Regions from separate parts of the Sedimenticola selenatireducens genome, predicted to be linked through region 2. Evidence: predicted binding sites of a transcription regulator. Region 2 holds the regulator's gene; the other holds the start of a gene.
What was found. The regulator FliA, encoded in region 2, starts transcription of late flagellar genes. The targets are predictions, from matches to a motif close to GCTAAAGTTNNNNNNNNNNCNGCCGATA.
Positions count from the first base shown of each region.

Region 1: a site for FliA is predicted at 1,769-1,796, ahead of ACHZBF_RS14225 (methyl-accepting chemotaxis protein). Genes of this name have one in related genera too.

Region 1 is NZ_CAXXYC010000004.1:671,777-676,379, forward strand. It holds gene ACHZBF_RS14225 (methyl-accepting chemotaxis protein) at 1-1,636, opposite strand, end outside; gene ACHZBF_RS14230 (BaiN/RdsA family NAD(P)/FAD-dependent oxidoreductase) at 1,871-3,100, opposite strand; gene ACHZBF_RS14235 (DEAD/DEAH box helicase) at 3,189-4,603, shown strand, end outside.
Region 2 is NZ_CAXXYC010000003.1:246,590-251,192, reverse strand. It holds gene ACHZBF_RS04845 (chemotaxis protein CheA) at 1-1,407, opposite strand, end outside; gene ACHZBF_RS04840 (protein phosphatase CheZ) at 1,420-2,133, opposite strand; gene cheY (chemotaxis response regulator CheY) at 2,167-2,541, opposite strand; gene ACHZBF_RS04830 (RNA polymerase sigma factor FliA) at 2,598-3,338, opposite strand; gene ACHZBF_RS04825 (MinD/ParA family protein) at 3,335-4,174, opposite strand; gene flhF (flagellar biosynthesis protein FlhF) at 4,209-4,603, opposite strand, start outside.

The sequences.
Region 1 (4,603 bases), on a different contig from region 2:
TAGCGGTAGCAGCCTGCTCGGTCTGCCCCTGCTGGTTACTGATACCGTCCCGAGTCTCCTCGGAGACCCGGGAGAGTTGCTCGGCCGACACCGACAGGTTCTGCGTCACGCTGTTCAGTTCACCGACCACGCCCTGCATCTTGTCCAGGAAACGATTGAACCATCCGGCCAGTTCACCCAGCTCGTCCTTGCTCCGGGCATCCAGCCGACGGGTCAGGTCACCCTCACCTTCGGCGATATCCCTGACCGCATCCACCGTGTTCTGGATGGGGCGCACGATCAGTCCGGTAAAGACCCATCCGACCAGGGCACCCACGACAAACACCAGCACGGAAATACCGATAGCCACACCGGCAATGGTGCTCTTCAGCGACTCCACGGAACGGAACGCCTCCTCGGTATTCATTTTGGCAACAACCGCCCAATTCAAGCCGGCAACTTTCACCGGCGCATAGGCCGTTAGTACATCCACGCCCCGATAGTCCGGATATACCGCTACGCCGGCCTCACCGGCCAAAGCGGCTTCTGTCGCCGGCGACCGTAGTTGCTGTACACCAACAGCCGAATGCTTGGCCTGCACCCTGGTCAACCGCTCCCCTGACACGCCCGTCTGGCGCAGGCTCTCCAGATAACCGGTCTCATCCTCAATCTGGAAGCGGCTGTCGTTACGCAGTGAATAATCCGCTCCAACAATCAGACTTTCACCCGACTCACCCAGGCCGACTTCGGCCCATTTGCGGTCATGGGTCATGATGCCGGAAAGCCGGTCAACCGAAAGCTGGAAAATCAGTACGCCGAGACGCTTGCCGCGATTGAACACGGGCGAGGCGACAAACGCCGCCTGGTTGTCGTAAGAGGGGGTATAAGCGGAAAAGTCGGTCATGGCGATAAAGCCCGGGTCATCTGCTTCATTGGCCTGCTTGAACACCTGCCCCAGACCGGTCCCGGCAAACGGTCCCTCCAGCAGTGAAGTGGCAAACTCCGCCTTCTTGGCCACGGAATAGATCACTTCTCCGGTCTTTGAATCGACCAGGAAGATATCCGCATAACCAAACCGCTCCTGATAATCCTTCAGTGATTCATGGAATCTTTTGTGCATCACCTCATACAGTGAACCATCATCTGGCGTGATCAACTTGCTCTTTTCGCCCAGGGGATTGGGATTGGCGGCAATGTAGGCATGCTGCAGGGTGATCCCGGTTTCACTCAGCTTTTCCAGCCAGTTGCCGGCATCAAAGGTGCCGCCACCGTTCTGTTTCCGGTACTCATCGGCAAATGCACCGTTGTAGTGGGCCAGCAGCTCCTGACGCATAGCACCCAGCTTGGCCGCACCCGCATCTCCTGCCGCCTCCACGCTTGACTGGTAAAGCCGGTAGGCATTAGGGAGGGAGTTCAGTGCATCGGTAATCATCCGGTTGTCGGACAGCGTTACGATCTGTGCCTGCACCGTGGAGAAATAGTTTTCGATTGCTTTCTGCGTACTGTTTCTGAGCGCAATCATCTGATTCTGCGCCTTGGTTTCCAACGCCTGACGACCATTATCAACGGCCACCCAGCCCAGAACCGCACATACAACCACCACAGGAATGAGCATTAGCAGACTGGCACCAACAGTCAGTTTTGTTTTGATCTTCATAATTAGAAATATCCCAGCCGGCAATCCGGATTGATCATGAGGTATTTGTCAGTATTCGGGAACAAACAGGAATCTGTTATCGACAACGGTCCCGCAGCTTGCCGCCAGAACTTCAGCGGGCACGTAAGGAGGTAGCGACAATTGCAATTGAAACTTAAATCAAATTTCCTGTTCGGGATAAAGATAAGTACATCAATACATGCTTCTGAATATTGACTTCCGGGGAACAATAGATCAGACAAACTGACCGGCGGTATAACCCGATGACCAGGCCCATTGAAAATTGAAACCACCCAGGTGTCCGGTCACATCCATAACCTCACCGATAAAAAACAGGCCCGGCCGGCGTCTGCTCTCCATGGTCTTTGAAGAGAGTTCATCGGTATCCACCCCACCCAGGGTCACCTCGGCCGTTCGATGCCCTTCCGTGCCCGCCGGTTTCAGGGTCCAGCCATTCAACTGCCCGGCGATCTGGCAAAGCACCTGGTCCGGTATTTCCGAAACCGGCCGCTGTGACCACTCTGTCCAGTACAGCATGATCAATTCACTAATTAGTTTCTTGGGCAACTGTTTGGCCAGGAGATTTTTCAATAATCCCCTTGGGTGGGTTTTTTTCAGATTCAACAACCACTCATCCGCCGCCATTTCCGGCAACAGATTTATCGTCACCGGTTCGCCCGCATGCCAGTAGTTGGAGAGTTGCAGCACCACCGGTCCGCTCAACCCCCGATGGGTGAAAAGCAACTGTTCAGAAAAGGCGTGACCGCTGGTGCACATGCTCACCGGCAGCGAAATACCCGCCAGACGCGTAGTCACCTCTTTCATTCGATCGCTGAAGGTAAAGGGCACCAGCCCAGCCTGCTGGGGTAACACATTCAGACCGAACTGCCTGGCGATGGCATAGCCGAATCCGCTCGACCCCATGCTCGGTATGGACAGACCACCAGTCGCCACCACCAGGGAGGCCGAGCCAAAGTCGCCCTGACTTGTGTTCAGCCGATACTCTGCTGCATGGCTGATCTCCAGCACCTCACAACCGGTTCGCAAGGTGACACCCGGCTGATCGCATTCCGCCAACAACATGTCAAGGATCTGCCGGGCCGATTCATTGCAGAACAGCTGCCCATGGTCCCGTTCGTGGTAGGCGATGCGGTAACGCTCGACCAGCGCAATAAAATCCCACTGGGTATAACGCTTGAGGGCCGATTTGCAGAAATGGGGATTTTGCGAGATATAGTTGCCCGCTTCCACATGACGATTAGTAAAGTTACAGCGCCCGCCACCGGACATCAGGATCTTCTTGCCCACCTTACGGCTGTTGTCCAGCAGCAATACAGTGCGGCCGCGCCGCGCCGCCGTTGCCGCACACATGAGGCCGGCGGCGCCGGCGCCGATGATAATCACATCATACTGATTCACTGCTTCATCCCGGATGGTGGTATCACTCAGGGTTTGGACTGGCATCCGCGGGACGCCCTGTCGCCTGGCCCCCATTATCACACAGACCGGCCTGCACCATCGCGCATCGATTTCTCCCAACATTTCGCCGGCAATGAATTACAATAGCCGGCAATTTCGTTTTATTGCGCTCAAGGTGATTCCGTTGTTATCCAGCTTCCCGCTCCACCCCCGCCTGCTCCAGACTCTAGACGCCCTGGGGCTGAGTGAGGCGACCCCCATTCAGCAACAGGCCATACCGGTAGCGCTGGAGCGGCGGGACCTGATCGCCAGCGCCGAGACAGGCAGCGGTAAAACCTTCGCCTTTCTGCTGCCGACCCTGGATCATTTGCTGAACACGACGGCTCCCGGGAGCGGAACCCGGGTGCTGATCCTGGTGCCGACCCGGGAACTGGCCCACCAGATAATCAAACAGGGGCAAAAGCTGACCCGTTCCACCCGGCTGCAGATCGGCCTGATCACCGGAGGGGAATCATTCAAATACCAGCGCGCCCTGTTTCGCAAAAACCCGGAGATTATCGTGGCAACCCCGGGCCGGCTGCTGGAACACCTGGAACAGGGCACGCCCGACTTCAGCGAGTTGGAGGTACTGGTCCTGGATGAGGCCGACCGCATGCTGGACATGGGTTTCAGCGAGGATGTCCTGACAATCACCGGGCAATGCAACAAAGCACGCCAGACGCTGCTATTTTCCGCCACCCTGAGTCACCGCGGACTGAAAGGCATGACCGACACGCTGCTACGTGATCCTGCCACCATCACCCTCAGCACGGTACGTGATCGCCATGGCAACATCATCCAGCAGATCATTCCGGCCGATGACAAGATCCACAAAAGAAGCCTGCTCGCCTGGCTGCTGCAGCACGAGACCTACGACAAGGCGCTGGTGTTCACCAACACCCGGTTGCAGGCCGACGCACTGGGGCCGGAACTGCGAAATGAAGGGCTGCGGGCCGGAGTTTTGCACGGCGACATGAGCCAGGACGAACGCAACCAGGTCATGGCCTTCCTGCGCCAGGGAACCATCAAGGTCCTGGTGGCCACCGATGTGGCCGCGCGCGGGCTGGATATCAAGGGCGTGGATCTGGTGATCAATTTCGATATGGCGCGCAGCGGCAAGGATTATGTGCACCGCATCGGCCGTACCGGACGCGCCGGAAAACAGGGTCTGGCAATTTCGCTGATCGCCCACCAGGAGTGGAACCTAATGACTGGCATCGAGCGCTACCTGAAACATGAATTTGAGCGGCGCACCATCCAGGAGATAGCAGGCAAGTACCGGGGCCCGAAAAAACTGAAAAATTCCGGCAAGGCGGCTGGCGGTAAAAAGAAATCAGCCACTGACAAGGCGGAGAAGAATCAAGCCAGGAAACCCAAGCAGCGCCTGCGCGACCAGAAAAATATCGGCAAGCGGCGTAAACCGAGCGCTGGCGGAACGACCGACACCCCACGCGAGGCCGGGCATAAACCCCTGACCCGAAAAACCGTGAAACCGGTCAAACCGGACTG
Region 2 (4,603 bases):
CACCAGATGCACCATGGGATCAGACAGCGCCTCGACCAGGTTCTTGTCCAGATCGGTCTCCTCGCCATGCAGTTCAAGATCGATCTCTTTCTTGAGGCTGCGCGCCAGATCCCTGACCACACGGGGAAAACGGCCGAACACCTTTTTCACCGGCTGCATCCGGGTCTTCATTACCGAGTTCTGCAGATCGGATGTCACTACGTCCAGGTTGGCTACCGCTGTGGCAACCTCTTCATCCCCCAGTTTGGCCTTGAGGGTTTCGAGTCGGTTTCGCACCAGCACCAGCTCACCGACCATGTTCATGATCTCATCCAGCCTGGCGGTATCGACACGGATGGTGGTCTCTGCTGCGGCAGGAGGGGACTTGCGCGCCTGTGCTTGCGCACTTTCCGTTTTTTCGGGTGCTTTGGCCGGGGCCGGCCGGCTGATAGTCGGCTTCGGTTTTTCAGACGAGGCCGCTGGCTTTGCCGCAGACTCCGGTTTTCCGACTACCGCACCGGAAGGCTTATTCGCGGCTTCCGCCGAACCATTGATCGCGCCAAATTTGCCTTTGCCATGCAATTCATCGAGAAGCGCATCAAACTCCTCTTCGGTGATATCATCGGATTCGGTAGCCGCCGCTTGGGGGGCAACCACAGCGGATGTCTGTTCACCTGTTGCAGGCAGACCGCCAAACTGACCTTTGCCATGCAACTGGTCCAGCAGATCCTCAAACTCATCTTCCGTAATATCATCACTGCCCGCCGCCAGCGGTTGCGAAGCCGGCGCCGGTTTTGCTGCAGGGGCCTGTGCTGGCGTCCCGCCGTGCTTACCGGTTCCGTGGAGTTGATCGAGCAGCTTTTCAAACTCTTCTTCCGTGATGTCATCACCGCCGAGAGCTGGGTCGGAAAACGACCCTGATGCGGATGCTGTCGCTGTCTCCTCAAGTTCCGCAGTGGCAAATTCCAGCTCTGGTTCCGGTTCTGCTACGACAACCGGTTCCACCGCCTGGACTGTAGACTCTGCAACCGCCTCGCTTTCAGGGATGGCAAGCTGATGCAGCGTCTCGATCAGTCCGGGATCGGCCTCATCCGGCTCTTCACCAGACTGCACCCGGGCAAACATCTCGTTCACCACGTCCAGTACCTGCAGAACGGCATCCATGAGTGCCGCATCCACACGCCGCTGCCCCTGGCGCAATATGTTAAATACATCTTCCGCCCGGTGGCAGACGGTTACCAGCGGGTCAATACTCAGAAACCCCGCACCGCCCTTGATTGTATGGAAGCCACGAAATACCGCGTTTAACAGATCATAATCGTCAGGACGCTGCTCCAGATCCACCAACTGTTCATTCAGCTGCTCAAGTATCTCCCCGGCCTCAACCAGAAAGTCCTGCAGGATCTCGTCATCCATATCAATGGCCATGCTTCGACACCTCTAAAAGCCCAAACTGGATAGCAGGTCGTCCACATCATCCTGTCCACTGACCGTGTCACCCTGGTCAATGCCGGGGATGACCGGCCCCTCCAGTTTTTTTGCATCTTTTTGTTTTTCCGGCAACTTTGAGCCGGATATCCGAACCAGCTGCACCAGCTTGTCTTCCACATCATGCACCAGGGTAATCACCTGCCGGATAATCTGTCCGGTCAGATCCTGAAAATCCTGCGCCATCAGCACTTCGGTCAGATGACCATGCAGCTGTTTCGACCGTTCGGTGGTCAATGCCAGAAAGCCGCCCAGTTCCCTGCTCAATTCCCTGAAGTCATCGACAGAAAGTTCACGATTACAAAACCGCTCCCATTGTTCCGATATGGCGCGTGCCTTCACACCCAGATCATCCGCCAGGGGCAGCCCTGCCTCGACCGCACCTAGCGTGGTATTAGCCGATTTCTCGGTCATGGTAATCACATAAGTGAGTCGCTCACTGGCGTCCGGGATTTCCACCTGGGCCATTTCATTGATGCGCGGGTCAAGCAGGAACTCATTGATCGCTTCATGCAACTCACGGGTCAAGCGCCCAACTTCCAGAAACAGTTTGCTCTCGACACCTTCGGTAAGAAGGGAACTGACATGTGTCGCTTCAGCTTCATTCCCTGCCTCCAGATGCTCTACCAGCTGCTTCGCCAGCATCAGACGTTCATCGTTGTCCATTTATTTCTCCAGACCGATTCGTCATGCTGCCGGTTAGCTGCCTACACGTTCAAAAATCTTGCTGATCTTCTCTTCCAGCGTCACCGCGGTAAATGGCTTGACTACATAGCCATTGACGCCCGCCTGGGCCGCCTCGATGATCTGCTCACGCTTCGATTCGGCAGTGACCATCAACACCGGAAGTTTGACCAGGTTGGGGTCTGCCCGCACCGCTTTCAGCAGATCAATCCCGGTCATGCCCGGCATATTCCAGTCCGTTACCAGGAAATCAAAGTTACCTGACTGCAACATGGGCAAGGCGGTATTACCATCGTCCGCTTCCTGGGTATTGGTGAATCCCAGATCCCGAAGCAGATTCTTAATAATCCGTCGCATTGTGGAAAAATCGTCCACAATGAGAATCTTCATGTTTTTATTCAAGGCAACCTCCAAACTCGATGCCGTTATTCGTTTTCATAGACCGATCAGAGCTCATCTGCATCGGATAACCAATCTGCAAGGCGGGCGCGTAACCGCAGGGTGGCCTGGCTGTGTATCTGGCATACCCTTGATTCGCTAACTCCAAGAACCTGCCCAATCTCTCGCAGGTTCATCTCCTCATCATAATAAAGTGCGATTACCAATCTCTCCCGCTCCGGCAGGCCGGCAATCGCCTCTGCCAGGGCCTTTTTAAAGGCATCCTTCTGCATGCCGTCAAACAGCCCCCCCGCCTGACTGTCACCGCCGTCAATGGGCAATTCACCCACTGCCTGCAGCTCTTCAATACTGAAGATCCGACAGCCCGCCGCATCCTGCAGGATACGATGGTACTGAACCAGGTTCATATCCAGCACTTCCGCCACTTCCACGTCCCGGGCATCACGTCCCTGCTCATTTTCAATAGAGCGCATGGCATCGGCTACCATCCTCGCCTTTCGATGCACGGAACGGGGCGTCCAGTCGCTGCGCCGGATCTCATCCAGCATTGCGCCACGAATACGAATCCCTGCGTAGGTTTCGAAACTGGCTCCCTGGCTGGGGTCATAATTTCTACTCGCCTCAAGCAGCCCGATCATCCCGGCCTGTATCAAATCATCCGCCTGTACGTTGGGCGGCAGGCGATTCATCAGGTGGTAGGCGATACGCTTGACCAGCGGGGCATGCCGGTTAACCAGGGTATCGGCATCCATCTCCTGAATCGCGGTATAACTCGCTAGTCCACTCACCGGCCCATCTCCCCGCCCTGGCTTGTATATTGAATCAGCCGTTCCACGAAGAACTGGAGGTGCCCGCTGGCACCATCCGGTACAGGCCAGTTATCGGCCTTTTGCGCCAGATTCTTGAATATTTTTGCAATATGGCTGCGAGGGTTGGCTTGAACCACAGGTTTTTGCGATTTCACTGCCTTTCTGAGGTTTTCGTCGTATGGAATACTGCCCATGTAGGTAAGCATAACATCCAGGTACTGGTCGGTGACACGGCACATCTTGTTATACAGGTTGCGCCCCTCTTCGGCTGTACGCGTCATATTGGCCAGGATACGAAAGCGATCCAGACCATACTCGCGATTCAACAGTTTGATCATGGCGTAGGCATCGGTAATCGATGCCGGCTCATCACAGACCACCACGATCAGTTCCTGGGCCGCGCGACTGAAACTGACCACCGTATCCGATATACCCGCCGCCGTATCGATAATCAGCACATCCAGATCATTGCCGACATCACTGAAGGCGCGGATCAATCCGGCATGCTCAGCCGCACTCAATTCGGCCATCTGTTGCACACCCGAGGCACCCGGCACCACACGGATGCCCGCAGGCCCCTGCAGCACTACCTCCTCAAGGGAGCGCTCACCACTCAACACATGGGACAGGTCATACTGTGGATGCAGTCCAAGCACCACATCAATGTTGGCCAGTCCGAGGTCGGCATCCAGCAGCATCACTCGACGCCCCATCTCAGCCATGGAGACCGCCAGATTGACCGAGATATTGGTCTTTCCGACGCCTCCTTTACCTCCGGTAACGGCAATTACTCGTACGGGTGTAGGTTGAACCATACGTCTTAATCCTGCTGCTTGATCTGTTATTGCATCAGCCATGAGCATTTGCTCTCGCACCTCCAAGCGCCAGTGCCAGGTATTCATCTGAATACTCTCCCCCCCCGGTGCTGCAGGCTACCGCCTTGCTGACCAGGGTGTGTGAACGGGCCAGATGCAGATCCTCCGGCACCTTCTGGCCGTCTGCGACAAACGCCAGGGGTAACTCCTTGTGTATCAATGCCGACAGAGCACCACCAAGCGAACCGGCCTCATCAACCTTGGTGAGTATGCAGGCCTCAGGCCTGGCCGCGCCAAAAGCACTGATCGTCTGTTCCAGCGAGGAGTTGTCGGTTGCGGCGGACAGGGTCAGAAAACTGCGCACGCCCTGCCCGGCCACGTCCAGCATGGAGAGTTGTTCACTGAGTCGAACATCGCGCTGGCTCATAC